2 regions of the Paraburkholderia sp. 40 genome follow, and region 2 is predicted to be linked to the other one. Evidence: predicted binding sites of a transcription regulator. Region 2 holds the regulator's gene; the other holds the start of a gene.
What was found. Region 2 encodes LexA, which represses DNA repair genes until DNA is damaged. Its sites were predicted from a motif close to ACTGTATNNNNATACAGT; they were not measured.

Region 1 (4,418 bases), 1.8 Mb from region 2:
ACCACACGAGCAGGATCGCGAGCGGCAGGATCACGAACTGCGGCAGGATCACGCCCTTGATGATGTCGTTGGCGAGCTGGCTGCGCTTGTCGAGCGTTTCGGCGACCTGCACGAGCACGGCCTGCGCGCCCGGCGTCTGCGGAAACTCGACGGTCGTGTAGGCGACGCGGATGTCGTTGCCGCGCAGCACGTCGTCGCGGAATTCGACGAGGCCCGGTGGCGGGCGGTCCTCCTCGTGCGGCAGTGGCATGTCACGCTCGCCGGCCACGAGTTCGCCGCGCGTGCCGAGCACCTGAAAGAACACGCTGTCGACGTTGTCGGCGCGCAGGAAATCGCGCGTCGACTCGGGCAGCGACAGCTCCGCGACGCCGTTGACCGGATGGATCTGGCGCGCGAGCACGTAGGCGTCGGTTTCGAGCGCGCGGTCGAACGGCCCGTTCGCAATCGACTTCGCGACCAGATAGGTGACCGCGAGGCTCATCGGCCAAAGCAGCAGCAGCGGCGCGAGCATCCAGTCGAGAATTTCGCCGAACAGCGAGCGCGGACGCGCTTCGGCGGCGGCTTCGGTTTCGTCGGGCGGGGCGAACGGATTGGCGTAGCGCGCGTCGCGCGCCTCGTCGAGGTCCGCAGCGTGCGCCGTGGCGCGATCAGCGCGTGCGGACATCGCGGGCCTCTATTTGTAGTGGTGGCTCGCCGGCATCGCGGCGGACGACGGCGCGGTGGACGCTTGTGCCGCTTGTGCCGTCTGCGGCTCGGAGCCGGCCGGGGTGGCGGGCGCACTCGCATTCGCCGGCGGCGCCGCTTTTTCGAGACAGTAGCCGAGCCCGCGCACGGTGATGATGCGCACGCCGCTCGGTTCGATCTTCTTGCGCAGCCGGTGCACGTAGACTTCGATCGCGTTGTTGCTGACTTCCTCGCCCCATTCGCATAGATGGTCGACGAGCTGCTCTTTCGAGACCAGCCGGCCTATCCGTTGCAGCAGCACTTCGAGCAGCCCGAGCTCGCGCGCGGACAGATCGATCGCCTGGTCGTTGACGTAGGCGATGCGGCCTACCTGATCGAACGACAGCGAGCCATGCCGCACGACGGTCGGGCCGCCGCCCGCGCCGCGCCGTGTCAGCGCGCGCACGCGCGCTTCGAGTTCGTTCAGCGCGAAGGGCTTGGCCATGTAATCGTCGGCGCCGAGGTCGAGGCCTTTGACGCGTTCGTCGACGCTATCGGCGGCGGTCAGGATCAGCACGGGCAGGTTCGAATTGCGCGCGCGCAGGCGGCGCAGCACCTCGAGCCCGGACATGCGGGGCAGGCCCAGATCGAGGATCAATAGGTCGAACGTCTGCATTGACAACGCGGTATCGGCTTCCACGCCGCTTTTCACGTGATCGACCGCATAGGCCGATTGGCGGAGTGATCGAACCAGACCGTCCGCGAGTATGCTGTCATCTTCGGCAATCAGAATTCGCATGATGCGCCAGCCTGGCTTTGCCGGCACCGTGGGGTTGCCCCGGTGCGCAGCGGTCTCCGAACATTATTGTGGGTAGTTGGGGCGACGCGACAGTAAAAATGCGCGTTCACATCACAATCGCGCTTGCCAAAACTACTGTTTTTTTATACAGTGTCTGCGTTTCGTGTGATGTCCTGGAGACTCCGCTCAATTCGAGTGGAACCACGGGTGCACACCTGCCTCAGACGCCGTTCATCATAGCAAAGGACGATTCATGGAAGAAAGCAAGAAAGGCTCGGCTGGACTGACTGCTGAAAAGAGCAAGGCTCTCGCCGCCGCGCTCGCGCAGATCGAAAAGCAGTTCGGCAAAGGGTCGGTCATGCGGCTCGGCGCAGGTGAGGCAGTCGAAGACATCCAGGTGGTCTCCACCGGATCGCTCGGCCTCGACATCGCACTGGGCGTCGGCGGTTTGCCGCGCGGCCGCGTGGTCGAAATCTACGGTCCGGAATCGTCCGGTAAAACCACGCTGACGCTGCAGGTCGTCGCCGAAATGCAGAAGCTCGGCGGCACCGCGGCGTTCATCGACGCGGAACACGCGCTGGACATTCAATACGCGGGCAAGCTCGGCGTGAACGTCGCCGACCTGCTGGTCTCGCAGCCGGACACCGGCGAACAGGCGCTCGAAATCGCCGACGCGCTGGTGCGCTCGGGCTCGATCGACATGATCGTGATCGACTCGGTCGCGGCGCTGGTGCCGAAGGCGGAAATCGAAGGCGAAATGGGCGACTCGCTGCCGGGTCTGCAGGCGCGTCTGATGTCGCAGGCGCTGCGCAAGCTGACCGGCACGATCAAGCGCACGAACTGCCTCGTGATCTTCATCAATCAGATCCGCATGAAGATCGGCGTGATGTTCGGCAACCCGGAAACCACCACGGGCGGTAACGCGTTGAAGTTCTACGCGTCGGTGCGTCTGGACATTCGCCGCATCGGTTCGATCAAGAAGAACGACGAAGTGATCGGCAACGAAACCCGCGTGAAGGTCGTCAAGAACAAGGTGGCGCCGCCGTTCCGTGAAGCGATTTTCGACATCCTGTACGGCGAGGGCATCTCGCGTCAGGGCGAAATCATCGACCTCGGCGTGCAGGCGAAGATCGTCGACAAGGCCGGCGCATGGTACAGCTACAGCGGCGAGCGCATCGGTCAGGGCAAGGACAACGCGCGTGAATTCCTGCGCGAAAACCCGGACATCGCTCGGGAAATCGAGAACCGTATCCGCGAATCGCTGGGCGTCACCGCGATGGCGAACGCCGTGACCGGCGCGGACGCTGAAGTCGCGGGCGAAGAAGAGTAAGCATCAAGTGATACGCAAAGGCCGGCCGCTGTCCGGTTTCGACTCCGGACGCTATCCGGACGGCCCGCGCGACGCGGCGGACGGATCGCCTGAGTCCGGCGATCCGTTCGAATCGTTCGACGCACATGACCGCGCCGCGAGCCGCGGCCCGCAGCGTACGCGGTCTGCGCCCGCTGCAGCGTCGTCCAGCCGGGATTCCTCCGGACTCGATTCCCCAATCCCCTCCGAAGTCACCTACACCCGCTCGCGCCGCCAATCCGGCGAAGAGAAGCCGGGCCGGTCCGACGAAGACGACAGCAGAAAATCCCAACGCCCCGCCCGTTCGCTGAAAGCGCGCGCGCTCGGCTATCTGTTGCGCCGCGAATATAGCCGCGCCGAACTCGCCCGCAAGCTGAAGCCTTACGTCGAGGAAACCGATTCGCTCGACACGGTGCTCGACGCGCTGCAGGCCGAAAACTGGCTATCCGACTCGCGCTTCGCGGAAAGCCTGATCCATCGGCGCGCATCGCGGCTCGGCACGAGCCGCATTCTCGGCGAACTGAAGCAACACGCGCTCAATCCGGCGCTCGTCGAAGAGGCGAGTGCGCAATTGCGCGAAACCGAACTCGCGCGCGCCCAGGCGCTCTGGCGCAAGAAGTTCGGCCAGTTGCCGCAAACGCCGGCCGAGCGCGCGAAGCAGGCGCGCTTTCTCGCGTCGCGCGGCTTCTCCGGCGCGACGATCGGCAAGATACTGAAGGGTATCGACGACATCGGGGACGGCGACTAACACGCCAGTCTCGACGGGTAGGGCAATTGCCGCGCCGTAACCTGGCGCCAGGCCGTGCGCAATCGGGGCTGTCCCAAATACCCGTTATGCTAAAATTCAGAAGTTTTCCAATCCGGCCTTTCCTTCCCGCATGTCGCTTTCCCCGCCAGTGTCCCGTCAGTTGCGCCATCGTCGCGCAATCAGAGCGGAAGCTTACGAGCGAACCGATGGCCTGTGGGATGTGGAAGCGTGCCTGACCGACGAAAAGCCACGCGATGTGGCGCTTGCGTCGGGTGTCCGGCCCAATGGTCAGCCGATCCATGAACTCTGGCTTCGCATCACCATCGATCGCAAGCTCAATGTCGTCAACGCCGAGGCGTCGTCCGACTGGGTGCCCTATCCAGGGTTGTGCCAGGCCAGCAATCCCGCCTACCGTGCCCTCATCGGGCTCAATCTGTTCCACAACTTCCGTCGCGATGCTGCCCGTTTGCTGGCCGGCACGGCCGGTTGCACGCATCTCACCGAGCTGTGCGCGATCCTGCCGACCGCCGCGATCCAGGCGTTCGCCGGCGACGTATGGAACACCGATGACGGCACGCCTGGCGCGAACGCGGGTCCGGGAGACGAATCGTCTAACGGCACAGGCGAGCATTCCAACGACAAACCGCCATTCCAGCTGGGACGCTGCCACGCGCTGCGTTTCGACGGCGAGGCGGTGAAACAGTTTTATCCGCGCTGGTATGGTCATGCACCGCGTCCGGCGGAACGCGCGGCCTCGTCGGACGGCGCGGCGGCCCGCGAACGATGTGGCGACGCGTCGGCCTGAACGGCGGCAACGGAATCGAAGTTCTATCCAACTCTCAGACTGAAGGGAATCACGC
Region 2 (4,418 bases):
GCGTTTTCCATCCCTTGCAAGCCGAATTGCGGCGCACCATGATTGATTCAGACCGCGCTTTCCGCGCGAATGGAGAAAGCAGATGGCGAGCTACCAGAAAATCCTGTTGTGCTACGACGGCTCGCGCGAAGGCCGCAAAGCCCTGCGTTGCGGTGCCGATCTGGCGTTGGAACTGAAGGCGGAAACGCATCTGCTGTCGGTCGTCGACATGCGTTCGAGCATCGCGCAGAGCGCGGGCCTGTTGACGGACGTCGCCTGCGGCAGCTTCGAAAAAACTGCCCGCGAGATTCTGCAGGAGGGCGTGAACTGGCTGACCGAGCGAGGCGTGAGCGCGGAAGGGCATTTCGCATTCGGTCATCCGATCGACGAGATCGCCAATCTTGCCAACGAGTTGCAGGTCGACCTTGTGGTGGTGGGTCATCGCTGCCGGACTGGTTTGTCGCGATGGTGGATGGGGGCGGGCAACACGCCGCTGCTCGACCGCGTGTCGTGCAGCATTCTGGTGGCGTGCTCGTCCGCGCAGGAGCAGCAGCAGGCGGCTGCGGCGTAATGGGCTAGTGAGGGACGCGAAGCCGCGCGCCCCGTCATCTAGCCCAGATGTGTATAGACCCTGTCGCGTGGCCGGCCCCGATGGCCAGCTACGCATCCCATCCGGCCAGGCTCCGACCTCACTCGTTCAGATTGATCGCCGCGAGCTTCCACGTGACCAGACCTTCGCGACGAAAGATTGCCGAATAATTCGCGTTACCTTCGCCACGCCGGTACGTGATGACAAACTCGTTGAGACTGCGATAGCCCGCCGTGCTTTGACGCCCGGGCGGCGGTGCGCTTGCCTGCGTGGTGGTGTCGCCCGCGGCTGGCGTGGCCGGCGCTTCGCCGCCCGCGGTTGGCGGCGCGGACGGTTGCTCGCCCGGCGTGCCACGCGGCGGCATGCCGTTCAGCAGCGCCGCGACGCCGTCGGGTGTCGCATAGGCATCGACGAGCGGGCCGATCAGCGTCACGCCGATCACCGCGCCGATCGTGGCCATCTTGTTGCCGGCATCCGCCTCAAGCCGGCGTGTCAGCATGGCGCCCACCTGTTGCTTCAGGCTATCGCGTAGCGCGGGAAAGTCCACATACTGATTGACGGTTTGCACGTCACGCGCATCGGCGGCGCGTTTGAGATTGTTCACCGCGAGATACGGTGACGCATAAATAAAGCCCAGCGCGGCAATCACGATCACCACGATCAGCGTGATCAGCAGCGGCCGGGTGGCGCTGCCCTGTGTGCGTTTCCGAATTGTCATCGAATGGGACTCCACGTCAGTGATGATCTAACGTCGACCACGGCGAGGTCGAAACGATCCCATCCCGCGCGAATCTCTGAACATCCGAGGTGCTTGTTGCATGCGTACTCAGGATTCGCTCACGCTTCGAACACCGCGCCGTGCACGTTGGCTTCGTCGGCTATGCAACGATCGATCATACGGCATACGGCGTCGACCGTGCCGACCATGATCAGTCGCGACGGTCCATGATAGACCCGCACCGGCGCGCGACGCGCGGGCTCGGCGATGTTCAGCGCCGAATTCAGCGACACGCGCGCGAACGCCGGCAACGACGACGGCAGACCGGAAGCTTCGGCAGTCGCGTCGAACAGCGAGGGCGTGCGCGCAGCGGGCGCCTCGATTAGCGCGCAGGGCGTGAGCTTGCGCAGATGGCGCAGACGGCCGAACTGGCGAAAGGGCAACAGGCGGGCAAGGCGTTCCATGAGTCTCTCCAGGCGATGCGGCGTAGATGCGGGCGTAGATGCGGGCGTAAATGCGGCTTGGGTTGGACAAACCGGCGCAAGCGTTCCGGCGACAGCGAAAGATCAGAACTCGCTGGGGCGGATCAGCCCGACCGCGATCCCTTCGAGCGCGAAATCGGCGCTGCCGATTTCCACGAAGATGTTGTCGTAATCGGGGTTTTCGGCGATCAGTTCGATGCCGTTCGGCCGGCGCTTCAGACGCTTGACCGTCACGTCATCGCCAAGCCGCGCAATGATGATCTGGCCGTCCTTCGCTTCGGTGCGCTTTTGCACCGCGAGCAGGTCGCCGTCGAGAATGCCCGCGTCGCGCATCGACAGGCCGCGCACCTTCAGCAGGTAGTCGGGCTTGCTCGAGAACAGCGCCGGGTCACACGCGTAGTGCTGCGAGATATGTTCCTGCGCGAGGATCGGGCTACCCGCCGCGACCCGGCCAATCAGCGGCAACGACAACTGCATCAGGCCCGCATGCGGCAGGGTGAACTGATACGGCGCGTCCTCCTGCCCGGACAGCAGGCGGATGCCGCGCGACGCGCCGGCCGCGAGTTCGATCACGCCCTTGCGCGCCAGCGCGCGCAGATGCTCTTCCGCGGAATTGGCCGAGCTGAACCCGAGTTCGGCGGCAATTTCCGCGCGAGTGGGCGGAAAGCCGGTGCGTTCGATCGCGCGGCGGATCAGATCGAAAACCTGCTGCTGTCGTGCGGTGAGTTTTGTCATAGCCACTGTATGTATGAACAGGTGACTGTATTTTTATACAGTATTCGGCGCATTTCAAGCTTTACTTTAAGTTCGGCGCAAGGGTCGCGCTGGGACGTCGTTTATCGGCGACACGACGGCGTTTTCGGCGTCCCAACAGCCGGAGCATCTGTCGTTACCACTTTTGAGTATTAAAAAATGAAGAAACATTATTTTTAATGATGAAGGCGCTTCGATAGACTGGCCTCCGGTTGGCGCTCATGTGCACGTGACCGCGACGCAGAACAACACCAGACGCTCATCAGCGGACATCACGCGGAGAAAAATTGAAATGAACCATCGGCATACGGGGCTTGCGGCTCGAACCAGAAGACTGATCGCGGCGCTCGCCGTCGGCGCGGCGGGGGCGCTCGGCATATTGGGCGCAAGCGGCGTCGCGCACGCCGACACCTCGCTGTTGAACGTGTCCTACGATCCGACGCGCGAACTGTATCAGGACATCAATCAGGCATTCGGCAAGGAATGGAAGGCCAGGACCGGCGAAGCCGTCACCTTCAGGCAGTCGCACGGCGGCTCGGGCGCTCAGGCTCGCTCGGTGCTCGACGGACTGCAGGCCGACGTCGTGACGCTCGCGCTCGCCTATGACATCGACGCGATCGCGAACAAGGGGCTCGTCGACAAGAACTGGCAAAAGCGTCTGCCGGACAACGCATCGCCGTACACGTCGACGATCGTGTTTCTGGTGCGCAAGGGCAACCCGAAGCACATCAAGGATTGGGACGATCTGGTGAAACCGGGCGTGTCGATCGTGACGCCGAATCCGAAGACCTCGGGCGGCGCGCGCTGGAATTATCTGGCCGCGTGGGCGTACGCCGAGCATCAACCGGGCGGCAACGACCAGAAGGCCAGGGAGTTCGTCGGCAAGCTGTACAGGAACGCCGGCGTGCTCGATTCGGGTGCGCGCGGCGCGACCACGAGCTTCGTGCAGCGCGGTATCGGCGACGTGCTGATCGCGTGGGAAAACGAGGCGTTCCTGTCGCTGAAGGAGTTTGGTCCGGACAAGTTCGAGATCGTGGTGCCGTCGGTGAGCATTCTGGCCGAGCCGCCGGTCGCGCTGGTCGACAAGGTCGTCGACAAACACGGCACGCGCAAGCTGGCCGAGGCATATCTGAACTTCCTGTATAGCGAGCAAGGTCAGGAGATCGCCGCGCGCAATTTCTATCGTCCGCGTTCCAGCAAGGTGCCCGCCGATCTGACCGCGAAGTTTCCGAAGCTGAAGCTGTACACGATCGACGATTCGTTCGGCGGTTGGACCAACGCGCAGAAGACCCATTTCGCGGACGGCGGCGTGTTCGATTCGATTTATCAGCCGCAGTAAGAACCACCGCCTGAATCACAGCCAGGGGAAAGAGGGCGCGCCCAATGGGCGCGCTTTCGGCTAACCGGGGTCCGGTGGCCAGCAGTGCGGCAGTACCGCAGTACGGCAGCACGGCAAAACGAACAACCGCGCGAGCATCAACCATGAACGAGTATCCAGCATGACCACGTTGACCTTCCGCAAGCCGAGCGCATTGCCCGGTTTTGGCCTGACACTCGGCATCACGGTGGCTTATCTGAGCCTCGTGGTGCTGATTCCATTGGCGGCGACCTTTCTGAAAACCGCGACGCTCGACTGGGATCAGTTCGTACGCGCGGTCACGTCGCCGCGTGTGCTCGCGTCGTATCGGCTGACGTTTTTCTCGGCGCTAGGCGGCGCGTTGATCAACGCGGTGTTCGGCTTTCTCGTCGCGTGGGTGCTGGTGCGTTACACGTTTCCGTTCAAGCGTATCGTCGATGCGGTCGTCGATCTGCCATTCGCGTTGCCCACCTCGGTGGCGGGCATTTCGCTCGCGGCCGTGTATGCGGGCAACGGCTGGATCGGCCAGTTCCTCGCGCC

Region 1: a site for LexA is predicted at 1,597-1,614, ahead of recA (recombinase RecA). Genes of this name have one in related genera too.

Annotation. Positions count from the first base shown of each region.
Region 1 is NZ_JBNPVY010000004.1:2,308,482-2,312,899, reverse strand. It holds gene OKW28_RS32450 (sensor histidine kinase N-terminal domain-containing protein) at 1-664, opposite strand, end outside; gene OKW28_RS32445 (response regulator) at 674-1,462, opposite strand; gene recA (recombinase RecA) at 1,716-2,792, shown strand; gene recX (recombination regulator RecX) at 2,800-3,558, shown strand; gene OKW28_RS32430 (DUF2889 domain-containing protein) at 3,689-4,363, shown strand.
Region 2 is NZ_JBNPVY010000004.1:547,513-551,930, forward strand. It holds gene OKW28_RS24265 (universal stress protein) at 83-550, shown strand; gene OKW28_RS24270 (DUF2939 domain-containing protein) at 669-1,286, opposite strand; gene OKW28_RS24275 (hypothetical protein) at 1,406-1,750, opposite strand; gene lexA (transcriptional repressor LexA) at 1,853-2,503, opposite strand; gene OKW28_RS24285 (sulfate ABC transporter substrate-binding protein) at 2,814-3,860, shown strand; gene cysT (sulfate ABC transporter permease subunit CysT) at 4,021-4,418, shown strand, end outside.